DNA from 2 places in the Microbacterium rhizophilum genome. Region 1 is predicted to be linked to the other one. Evidence: predicted binding sites of a transcription regulator. Region 1 holds the regulator's gene; the other holds the start of a gene.
What was found. Region 1 encodes LexA, which represses DNA repair genes until DNA is damaged. Its sites were predicted from a motif close to TCGAACANNTGTTCGA; they were not measured.
Positions count from the first base shown of each region.

Region 2: a site for LexA is predicted at 1,488-1,503, ahead of AAD528_RS09335 (HNH endonuclease signature motif containing protein). Genes of this name have one in related genera too.

Region 1 covers NZ_JBCNUN010000010.1:29,126-33,563, forward strand. Annotated here, with positions in the region: gene AAD528_RS14750 (histidinol-phosphate transaminase) at 1-549, opposite strand, end outside; gene AAD528_RS14755 (LysM peptidoglycan-binding domain-containing protein) at 589-975, opposite strand; gene lexA (transcriptional repressor LexA) at 1,233-1,925, shown strand; gene AAD528_RS14765 (prolyl oligopeptidase family serine peptidase) at 1,958-3,913, shown strand; gene AAD528_RS14770 (HAD family hydrolase) at 4,230-4,438, opposite strand, start outside.
Region 2 covers NZ_JBCNUN010000004.1:179,489-183,926, forward strand. Annotated here, with positions in the region: gene hemB (porphobilinogen synthase) at 1-48, shown strand, start outside; gene AAD528_RS09335 (HNH endonuclease signature motif containing protein) at 144-1,466, opposite strand; gene hemL (glutamate-1-semialdehyde 2,1-aminomutase) at 1,675-2,997, shown strand; gene AAD528_RS09345 (Na+/H+ antiporter subunit A) at 3,109-4,438, shown strand, end outside.

The DNA of each region.
Region 1 (4,438 bases):
GTCGTAGACGGCCTCGACGACGTCGAGCGAGAGGGGGGTGCCCGTGGGGTTGTTCGGCGCGCACAGGAAGACCACGTCGGGTCGCGCGTCGGCGACCTGGCGGGCGGCGTCCTCGGGGCTGATCCGGTAGTCGTGACCGCGCGTGCCGGCGAGCCACTCGGAGCCGACGCCGCGCGTGAGCAACCGGTACATCGAGTAGGTCGGCTCGAACCCGAACGCCGTGCGCCCGGGACCGCCGAAGGCCTGCAGCAGGTGCTGCAGCACCTCATTGGAGCCGTTGCCGGCCCAGATCTGGGACGGGTCGACGCCGTGGCCGAGGTACTGCGCGAAGCCCTCGCGCAGCTCGAGGAACTCGCGATCGGGGTAGCGGTTCACGTCCCGCAGCGCCTGCGCGACCGCGTCGGCGATGTCGTCCGCGACCTCCGGAGGCACCGGATGCGTGTTCTCGTTGACGTTGAGCGCCACGGGAAGCGGCGCCTGGGGCGCTCCGTAGGGCTTCTGGCCGCGCAGGTCGTCGCGGATCGGCAAGTCGTCGAGAGAGACCGTCACCCTTCCATGCTAGGGCCGCGGGACGGCGGCCCCGCCGGGTCAGCCGGCGGAGTACTCGGCCGGGATCGCGAGGCGCTCGCCCGCGGCGACCGCCGAGGACGGCAGCTGGTTCAGCGCGATGATCGCGTCGACCACGTCGCGGGGGTCGGCGGCGGGGGCCACCTCCTCGGCGATGGACCACAGCGACTCGCCGGGCATCACCGTGACGGAGTCGAAGGTGCCCGCAGGCGCGCCGGCGTCGCGCGACGCGAGCGCTCCGCCTCCGCTCACGATCGCGAGCGCGAGACCGGCGGCGACGGGGGCGGCTGCGATCGCCGCGAGCACGCGGCGCCCGCGGCGCGTCAGCCGCAGGCGCGTCGCCGTGCGAGCGCCGCTCACCCGCGTGCGGGCCGGGACCTCGTATGCGGTGATGCTGACCGTGCTCATCGGATGCTCCTTCTTCGTTCGGAGAGGCTTCGCACCCGGCACCTCGGCCGGGAGGGCCGGATGCGAAGCTCTGTTCCGAATCTATCTTCGAATCTTCGAATGTGTCAACGCCTTCTTCGAAATCCGGTCCGACCCGATCCGCGACACGCTCGAACGGATCTTCCGAATCCCGGGCCGGTTCGGATACGGTTTCGATGACAGAGACACCCCACCACGGGCCACCGACATTCACCGTCGGAGGAGAAGGAGCCGGTCAGATGAGCGCCGCCACGACGCCCGCCGAACTCGACGAGAAGCGTCGTACGCGTCGGCGCAAGAGCCTGAGCGACAAGCAGCTGGCGATCCTGGAGGTCATCCAGCGCTCCATCCAGTCCAAGGGCTACCCGCCCACCATGCGCGAGATCGGCGACGCGGTGGGGCTCAAGTCGCTCTCGAGCGTCACGCATCAGCTCGGCCAGCTCGAGCTCAGCGGCTACCTGCGGCGCGACCCCGGCAAGACGCGCGCGATGGAGGTGCTGATCGACCTGCCCGGCCAGTCCGGCGAGAACCTCGATGCGGGCGTGCCGAGCGTCGGCGACGCCGCGATGGTGCCGCTCGTGGGCCGCATCGCCGCGGGCGTGCCGATCACGGCCGACCAGCAGGTCGAGGAGATCTTCCCCCTCCCGCGGCAGCTCGTCGGCAAGGGCGAGCTGTTCATGCTCAAGGTCAGCGGCGAGTCGATGATCGACGCCGCGATCTGCGACGGCGACTGGGTCGTCGTGCGCGTGCAGAACACGGCGGAGAACGGCGACATCGTCGCGGCCATGCTCGACGGCGAGGCCACCGTGAAGGTGTTCCGCCAGCGCGACGGGCACACGTGGCTGCTGCCCCGCAACTCCGCCTTCGAGCCGATCCTCGGCGACGAGGCCGTGGTGCTGGGCAAGATCGTCGCGGTGATGCGCGCGGTCTGACCCGCGTCCGAGCCTCCCGATAGCGTGGGGGCATGTCCACGCTTCCCTACGGTTCCTGGCCGTCGCCGCTGCAGGCGTCCGACATCGCGGGCGGGTCCCCGCGCCTCGACGGCGCGCGGTTCGTCGGCCCGCGGGGCGAGATCTGGTGGAGCGAGAGCGTCCCCGCCGAGAGGGGGCGCACCGCGATCCTGCGCCAGGCCGACGGCGAGCCGGATGTGCTGCTGCCGGCGCCGTGGAGCGCGCGCTCCCGCGTGCACGAGTACGGCGGCGGCGCGTGGACCGCGACGGACGACGGCGAGCTGCTGTTCGTCGAGGGATCGGATCAGCGCGTCCACCGGATGACCGCGGACGGCGAGCCCGTCCCGCTCACTCCCGCCGGTCTCGGCATGTCGTTCGGCGACCTCACCTTCGCCGAGGGACGCCTGTGGGCCGTGCGCGAGACGCTGCGCGCCGACCGCATCCCCGCACGCGACATCGTCGTGATCCCGCTGGACGGCTCGGCCGCGGACGACGCCTCCGCGATCCTGAGCGTGGCGGTCGGATCCGGCTTCCTCGCCTATCCCGCCCCTCGGGGCGACCGCCTGGCGTGGATCGCGTGGGACCACCCGGACATGCCGTGGGATGCCGCCGAGCTGCGCGTCGGCCGGATCGGGCCCGACGGCACGGTCACGGATCACGTGCGGATCGCCGGCGGGCGCACCGCCACCGGGCCGGTCGCGGCGCTGCAGCCCGAGTGGACGGGCGACGACGAGCTGATGTTCAGCGCCGATCCCGCGGGCGAAGGCCCGGGCGGGGGCCGCTGGAACCTGCATCGGGTGCGCCTCGACGCCGCGGGGGCGTCGGAGCCGCTGGCCGCCGCGGATGCCGACACGGGAGGACCGCTGTGGAACCTCGGGGCCCGCTGGTACGCGCCCCTCGCCGACGGCCGCGTCGTCGCGGTGCGCACGCACGGCACCGACGAGCTGGTGGTGCTCGATCCGGCCGGGGGCACGGTCGAGGTCCTCGAGACGCCGCTGTCGGGCGGCATCCTGATCCGCGACGTGCGCGGCTCGCGCGTGCTGCTCACGGGGGCGGGCGCCCGGGTGCCCGGCGGGCTGTGGCTGCTGGACGTCGACGTGCACACGCTGACGGCCGTCCGCGGCGGTGTGCCCGCGCTGGATGCGGCGTGGCTGCCGAGCTCGCGCGCGCTCACGTTCGACGGTCCGGACGGAGAGGTGCACGCGTTCGCGTACCCGCCCACCAACCCGGACGTCACGGCGCCGGACGGCGAGCTGCCACCGTACCTGGTGCTCGTGCACGGCGGTCCGACGGCGCACGCTTCGGGCGAGCTGTCGCTCGCCGTGGCGTACTTCACGAGCCGCGGCATCGGCGTGCTGGACGTCAACTACGGCGGATCGACCGGGTACGGCCGCGCCTATCGCGAGCGGCTGCGGGGCCGCTGGGGCATCGCCGACGTGGCGGACACCGCCGCGGCCGCCCGCGGCATCGCCGCCGCCGGCCTGGCGGATCCCGCGCGCATCGCGATCAAGGGCGGATCCGCGGGCGGCTGGACCGTGCTGTGCGCCGTCGCGGACACGGACGCGTTCGCCGCAGGCATCAGCCGCTACGGCGTCGCGGATCTCCGCAGGCTCGCGGAGGACACGCACGACTTCGAGGCGCGCTACCTCGACGGCCTCGTGGGGCCGCTCCCCCAGGCGGAGCCGCTGTACGTGAGCCGGTCGCCGCTGTCGCGCCCCGAGACCCTGCGGACGCCCCTGCTGATCCTGCAGGGCTCCGAGGATCCGGTCGTTCTGCCCTCGCAGTCCGAGGCGCTGCGTGACGCGCTCGCGGCCAACCACGTCGCGCACGCGTACGTGCTGTTCGACGGCGAGTCGCACGGCTTCCGCCGGGCGGAGACGCTCGTGCGCGCCTTCGAGTCGGAGCTGGCCTTCCTCGGCCGCATCCTCGGCTTCGACACCCCCGGCGTCCCGCCCATCGAGCTCGACTGATCCGGGGGGATCGGCCCGGTCCGGCACGGCGATCTGACGGCGGGAGACCGGCGGGCGCGCGGTGCCGGCCTCGGCCGTGATCCGCTGCGCTTCGCACGGGATCGGATGCGCGACGATCCAGAGATCGCCTCCGGGTACCTCGGATGCCGCCCGGAGGTCGTGCGATTCTGCGAGTGGGCGGGCGGCCTCCCCTGGTGACCGGGCGCCCCGAGAGCCGGTCGGAGCATCCGGGCGCCCGCATGCAGGACGGATGTGACGCGAGTGCACTCGCGGGACGGATGAGCCTGCGCCCGGGCCGGTGGGCCTGTGCGCGGCCTCAGCAGCCCGCGGGCCGGTCCCCGGCGATCAGGCGGGCCGCCTCGAGGACCGTCACGCCGAGCGCGTCGGGATAGGCGCCATCGGCGAGGATCGCGCGGATGCCGGCGCGCTCGGCGCCCGCGACGTCCGCGACGGGGTTGTCGCCGACCATCCAGACGTCCGGCCCCGCCTCGGTGACGCGCAGCGCGTGCTCGAAGATCAGGCTGT
Region 2 (4,438 bases), on a different contig from region 1:
ACCTACTGGGCCGCCGAGGCCGCGGGGTGGCTGCGCGAGGCGCTCTAGGCCGCGCAGCTGCGCGGGTCGCTTCGCTCCCAAGAGGCGCTGCCCGGGCCCGGTCATCGAGCGAGCGCAGCGAGTCGGGATGACCCGCCTGGGCATCAGAAGGGCGCGGGTGGTCCGAGGGCCGGGAAGAGCAGGGGCGGTCCCTCGGTGTAGTCGAAGCCGCAGGGGCTGGAGATCCTGATCCTGCCGTGGCCGAGATTGGTGAAGCCCCAGGGGGCGTGGTGCTTCATCATGTGGTGACCCTCGCAGACGCAGTTCAGGTTCTCCACGTTCGTGATCCCGCCGGTCGAGTACGGGATCGTGTGGTCGATGTCGCAGTGCTTCGCCCTGGTGGTGCAGCCGGGGACGCGGCAGCTCCTGTCGCGCGCGTGCAGGAACCGGCGCTGCGCCGCCGAGGGCGCGTAGTGATCTACGGTGAGCAGCGCCCCGGTGTCCGGGTTCAGGAACAGTCGCTCCCAGCCAGGCGCATGGCCGGCGAGGCGGCGGGCGGTGTCGGGGTCGATCGGACCGTAGCCGGCCAGCAGGGCGGGCCCGTCGTCCAGGCCCGCCAGCGTCTCGACCGGGATCGTGATCTCGACGGTCGCGGTGATGTGCTGGTCGAGGTCGTGCCCGGTGGGGGTGCCGGTCAGCAGCAGGTCCAGCGCGATGTCCGAGCGCAACTGCGCCAGGTGACGGTCGTCGAGGTACTTCACGTGCGCCGGATCCTCCGGACCCGGCTCGGCACCGTCGAGCTCGCGGATGAGGGCGCGGCGATCGCGTCTGACGGCCCGACCGCAGCCGGTGAGGCGGTCATAGGCGGCGTGGATTCTGACAGCGGGACCGATGAGGCCCAGCATCGCCATCCCGTCGGGCAGATCCTCCACGAACGCGCCGCGATCCGCCCTCGCCTTCTCATGCCGATCGATGATCGCGGTGGGCTGATGCGTGTCGGCGACCTGCTTGGCGAGCTCCTTGATCCGGTACGGCGTGGTCTTCTCGGCGAGAGCGAGCACCGCTGTCTCGTAGGCGGCCCGCGCGCCGGGCTCGGAGATGTCGGCCCCGGCGTCCGCGACGGCGCGGGCGTGCCGGTCGGTGATCCGGCCGCCCGCGAGCGCGGCATGCGTGGCGGGGAACTTGGCGACCAGCTCGGAAGCCCGCTCCATCCGTCCCTGCATCGCCCGCGGCGGCTCCTTCAGCGCGAGTCCCAGTTCGGTGGCCATCGACCGCAGCGGGAATGCGCAGTCGCTGTTCGACGGCATCCGGCCGATCTGATCCACCGCGATCCCGGCGAGCCCCGCCAGCAGCGCAGCCTCCTCCGCGTCCATGGCCGCCCGCTCCGACCGGATCTGCTTCAACCGCTCGACGCCCGCCCGCGTCCGCGCCCGCTCACCCGGGGTGAAACCCCAGGTGAGCCCGTCGGAATCGGAGAACTTCGGCATGCGCCCATCATCCCACCAGCCTCGGACATTTGTTCGAAACTCGGGTGGGGCGGGGAGAAAGTCGGCTTCACGGATCGCCTTCACTCACTCCGCAGCCGAAGCCCGTCGCCGATGCGACAGTGCTGGTCGATTATGCGGACCTGTCACGGCCCGTGATCCTGCGGGGCCTCTCGGATCGACGTCAGCCGGGGCGCGAGACAATGGAGCCATGGCCGATCGCAACGACACCCTGTTCGCCCACGCCCGCGAGGTCATCCCCGGGGGCGTGAACTCGCCGGTCCGGGCGTACGGGTCCGTGGGTGGGACGCCGCGGTTCGTGCAGTCGGCGCGAGGCGCGTACGTCACGGACGCCGCGGGCCGGGAATACGTCGACCTCGTCGCGTCGTGGGGTCCCGCGCTGCTGGGCCACGCGCATCCGGAGGTCGTCGAGGCCGTGCGCGAGGCGGCCACGCGCGGCCTGTCGTTCGGTGCCCCCACCGAGGGCGAGGTCGAGCTCGCCGACCTGGTCGCCGGCCGCGTCGCCGCCGGCGGCCTGAAGCCCGTCGAGCAGGTGCGTCTCGTGTCCACCGGCACCGAGGCGACCATGACCGCGATCCGGCTCGCCCGCGGCGTCACCGGCCGCGACCTGCTGATCAAGTTCGACGGCAACTACCACGGGCACTCCGACGGCCTCCTGGCCGCCGCCGGGTCGGGCCTCGCGACCCTCGCGCTGCCCGGCACCGCGGGCGTGCCCGCGCCGATCGCGGCGCAGACGCTCGTCGCGCCCTACGGCGACCTGGACGCCGTGCGGGCGATCTTCGCCGAGCGTCCCGATCAGATCGCGGCCATCATCGTCGAGGCCGCGCCCGCGAACATGGGCGTCGTCCGGCCCGCCGACGGCTACAACGCCGGCCTCGCGGCCATCGCGCACGAGCACGGCGCGCTGCTGATCCTGGACGAGGTGCTCACCGGGTTCCGGGTCGGGCCCGCCGGCTACTGGGGCCTGCAGGTCGAGGCCGGCGAGGCGTACGAGCCCGACATCATCACGTTCGGCAAGGTCATCGGCGGGGGGATGCCGCTCGCCGCGCTCGGCGGGAAGGCAGCGGTCATGGAGCAGCTCGCGCCCGTGGGCCCGGTGTACCAGGCCGGCACGCTGTCGGGGAATCCGCTCTCGGTCGCGGCGGGCATCGCGACCCTGCGCCTCGCGACCCCCGAGGTCTACGCCGCGGTCGACGCGGCGGCCGATCGCGTCGCGCTCGAGGTGTCGGCGGCGCTCGCCGCGGAGGGCGTCGAGCACGCGATCTCGCGCGCCGGCAGCCTGTTCAACCCGGTGTTCGCGGCGGAGGCGCCGCGCGACTACCCCGCTGCCAAGGCGCAGGACGCGTTCCGCTACCGTCCGTTCTTCCACGCCATGCTCGACGCGGGGGTGGCCCTGCCGCCGAGCGTGTTCGAGGCGTGGTTCCTCACGGCGGCGCACGACGACGCGGCGCTGTCGCGCATCGCCGACGCGCTTCCCGCCGCGGCGCGCGCGGCCGCGGCCGCGCACGGCTGAGGCGCTCGGGCCCGAACCCGGACCCCGGGGGACAAGTCCCCAGGTAGAGTGGGCAGACACTTTCCGCCTGCCTGAGCCGCCGCTTTCGCCCGACGCGCCGAGGAGACGCCCATGCTGCCTCTCCTGCTGTCGTTCGCCACCGGGTCGCTGCTGCTGACGCTCCTCGCGAAGCCGCTCGGTGCACGGGTGTTCTACGTCGGGGCCCTGTTCCCGCTCGCGGCGTTCGTGCACGCGGTCCTGATGGGAGCGCGCGTGCTCGACCGGGACATCCCGTTCGCGGCATACGAATGGATCCGCCCGCTCGGCATCGACATCTCGATGCGGATGGACACGCTCGGCTGGATCATGGCGCTCGTCGTCAGCGGCGTGGGCGCGCTCGTGATGATCTACTGCCGCTGGTACTTCCGCGGCAAGACCGACGGCCTCGGCCGGTTCTCGAGCGTGCTGCTCGCGTTCGCCGGGGCGATGTACGGCCTGGTGCTGACCGACGACATCGTCGTGCTCGTGATGTTCTGGGAGATCACGAGCATCCTGTCGTACCTCCTGATCGGCCACTACCACCTGCGCGCGGGCAGTCGCCGGGCCGCGCTGCAGGCGCTGCTCGTCACCACGCTGGGCGGCCTCGTGATGCTGATCGGCGTCGTGATGCTCGCGGCCGCCACCGGGACCACGAGCCTGAGCGGCACCCTGGAGCAGGCCCCGACCGGACCGCTCGTGAACGTCGCCCTCGTGCTGCTGCTGGTCGGCGCGCTCAGCAAGTCGGCGATCTTCCCGTTCCACTTCTGGCTGCCCGGCGCGATGGCCGCGCCCACCCCGGTCAGCGCGTACCTGCACGCGGCGGCCATGGTGAAGGCGGGCATCTACCTGCTCGCCCGCCTCGCGCCCGTGTTCGCCGAGGCGGATCCGTGGCGGCCCGTGATCGTGACGCTCGGCGTCTTCACGATGCTGCTCGGCGGCGTGCAGGCGCTGCGCGAGAGCGATCTGAAGCGCATCCTCGCGTTCGGCACGGTGAGCCAGCTCGGCTTCATCTCGGTCGTGATCGGCTACGGCACGCGCGGCGCCGCGCTCGCCGGACTCGCCCTGCTCCTGGGCCACGCGCTGTTCAAGTCGGCGCTGTTCCTCGTCGTCGGCGTGATCGACCGCCAGCTCTCCACCCGCGACATCGACGAGCTCTCGGGCGTGGGCAGGCAGGCTCCGGTGATGGCCGTGGTGGCGTTCGTCGCGGTCGCCTCGATGGCGGGACTGCCGCCCACCCTGGGCTTCGTCGCCAAGGAGGGCGCGCTCACGGCGCTGCTCGAGGCGGCGGGGGCGGGCGAGGGCTGGGGCGTCGCCGCGCTCGTCGGCGTCGTGGTGGGTTCCATGCTCACGGTGGCATATGGCGCGCGCTTCCTGTGGGGCGCGTTCTGGACCAAGCGCGACAATCGGGGCGGCACGCTGCCGC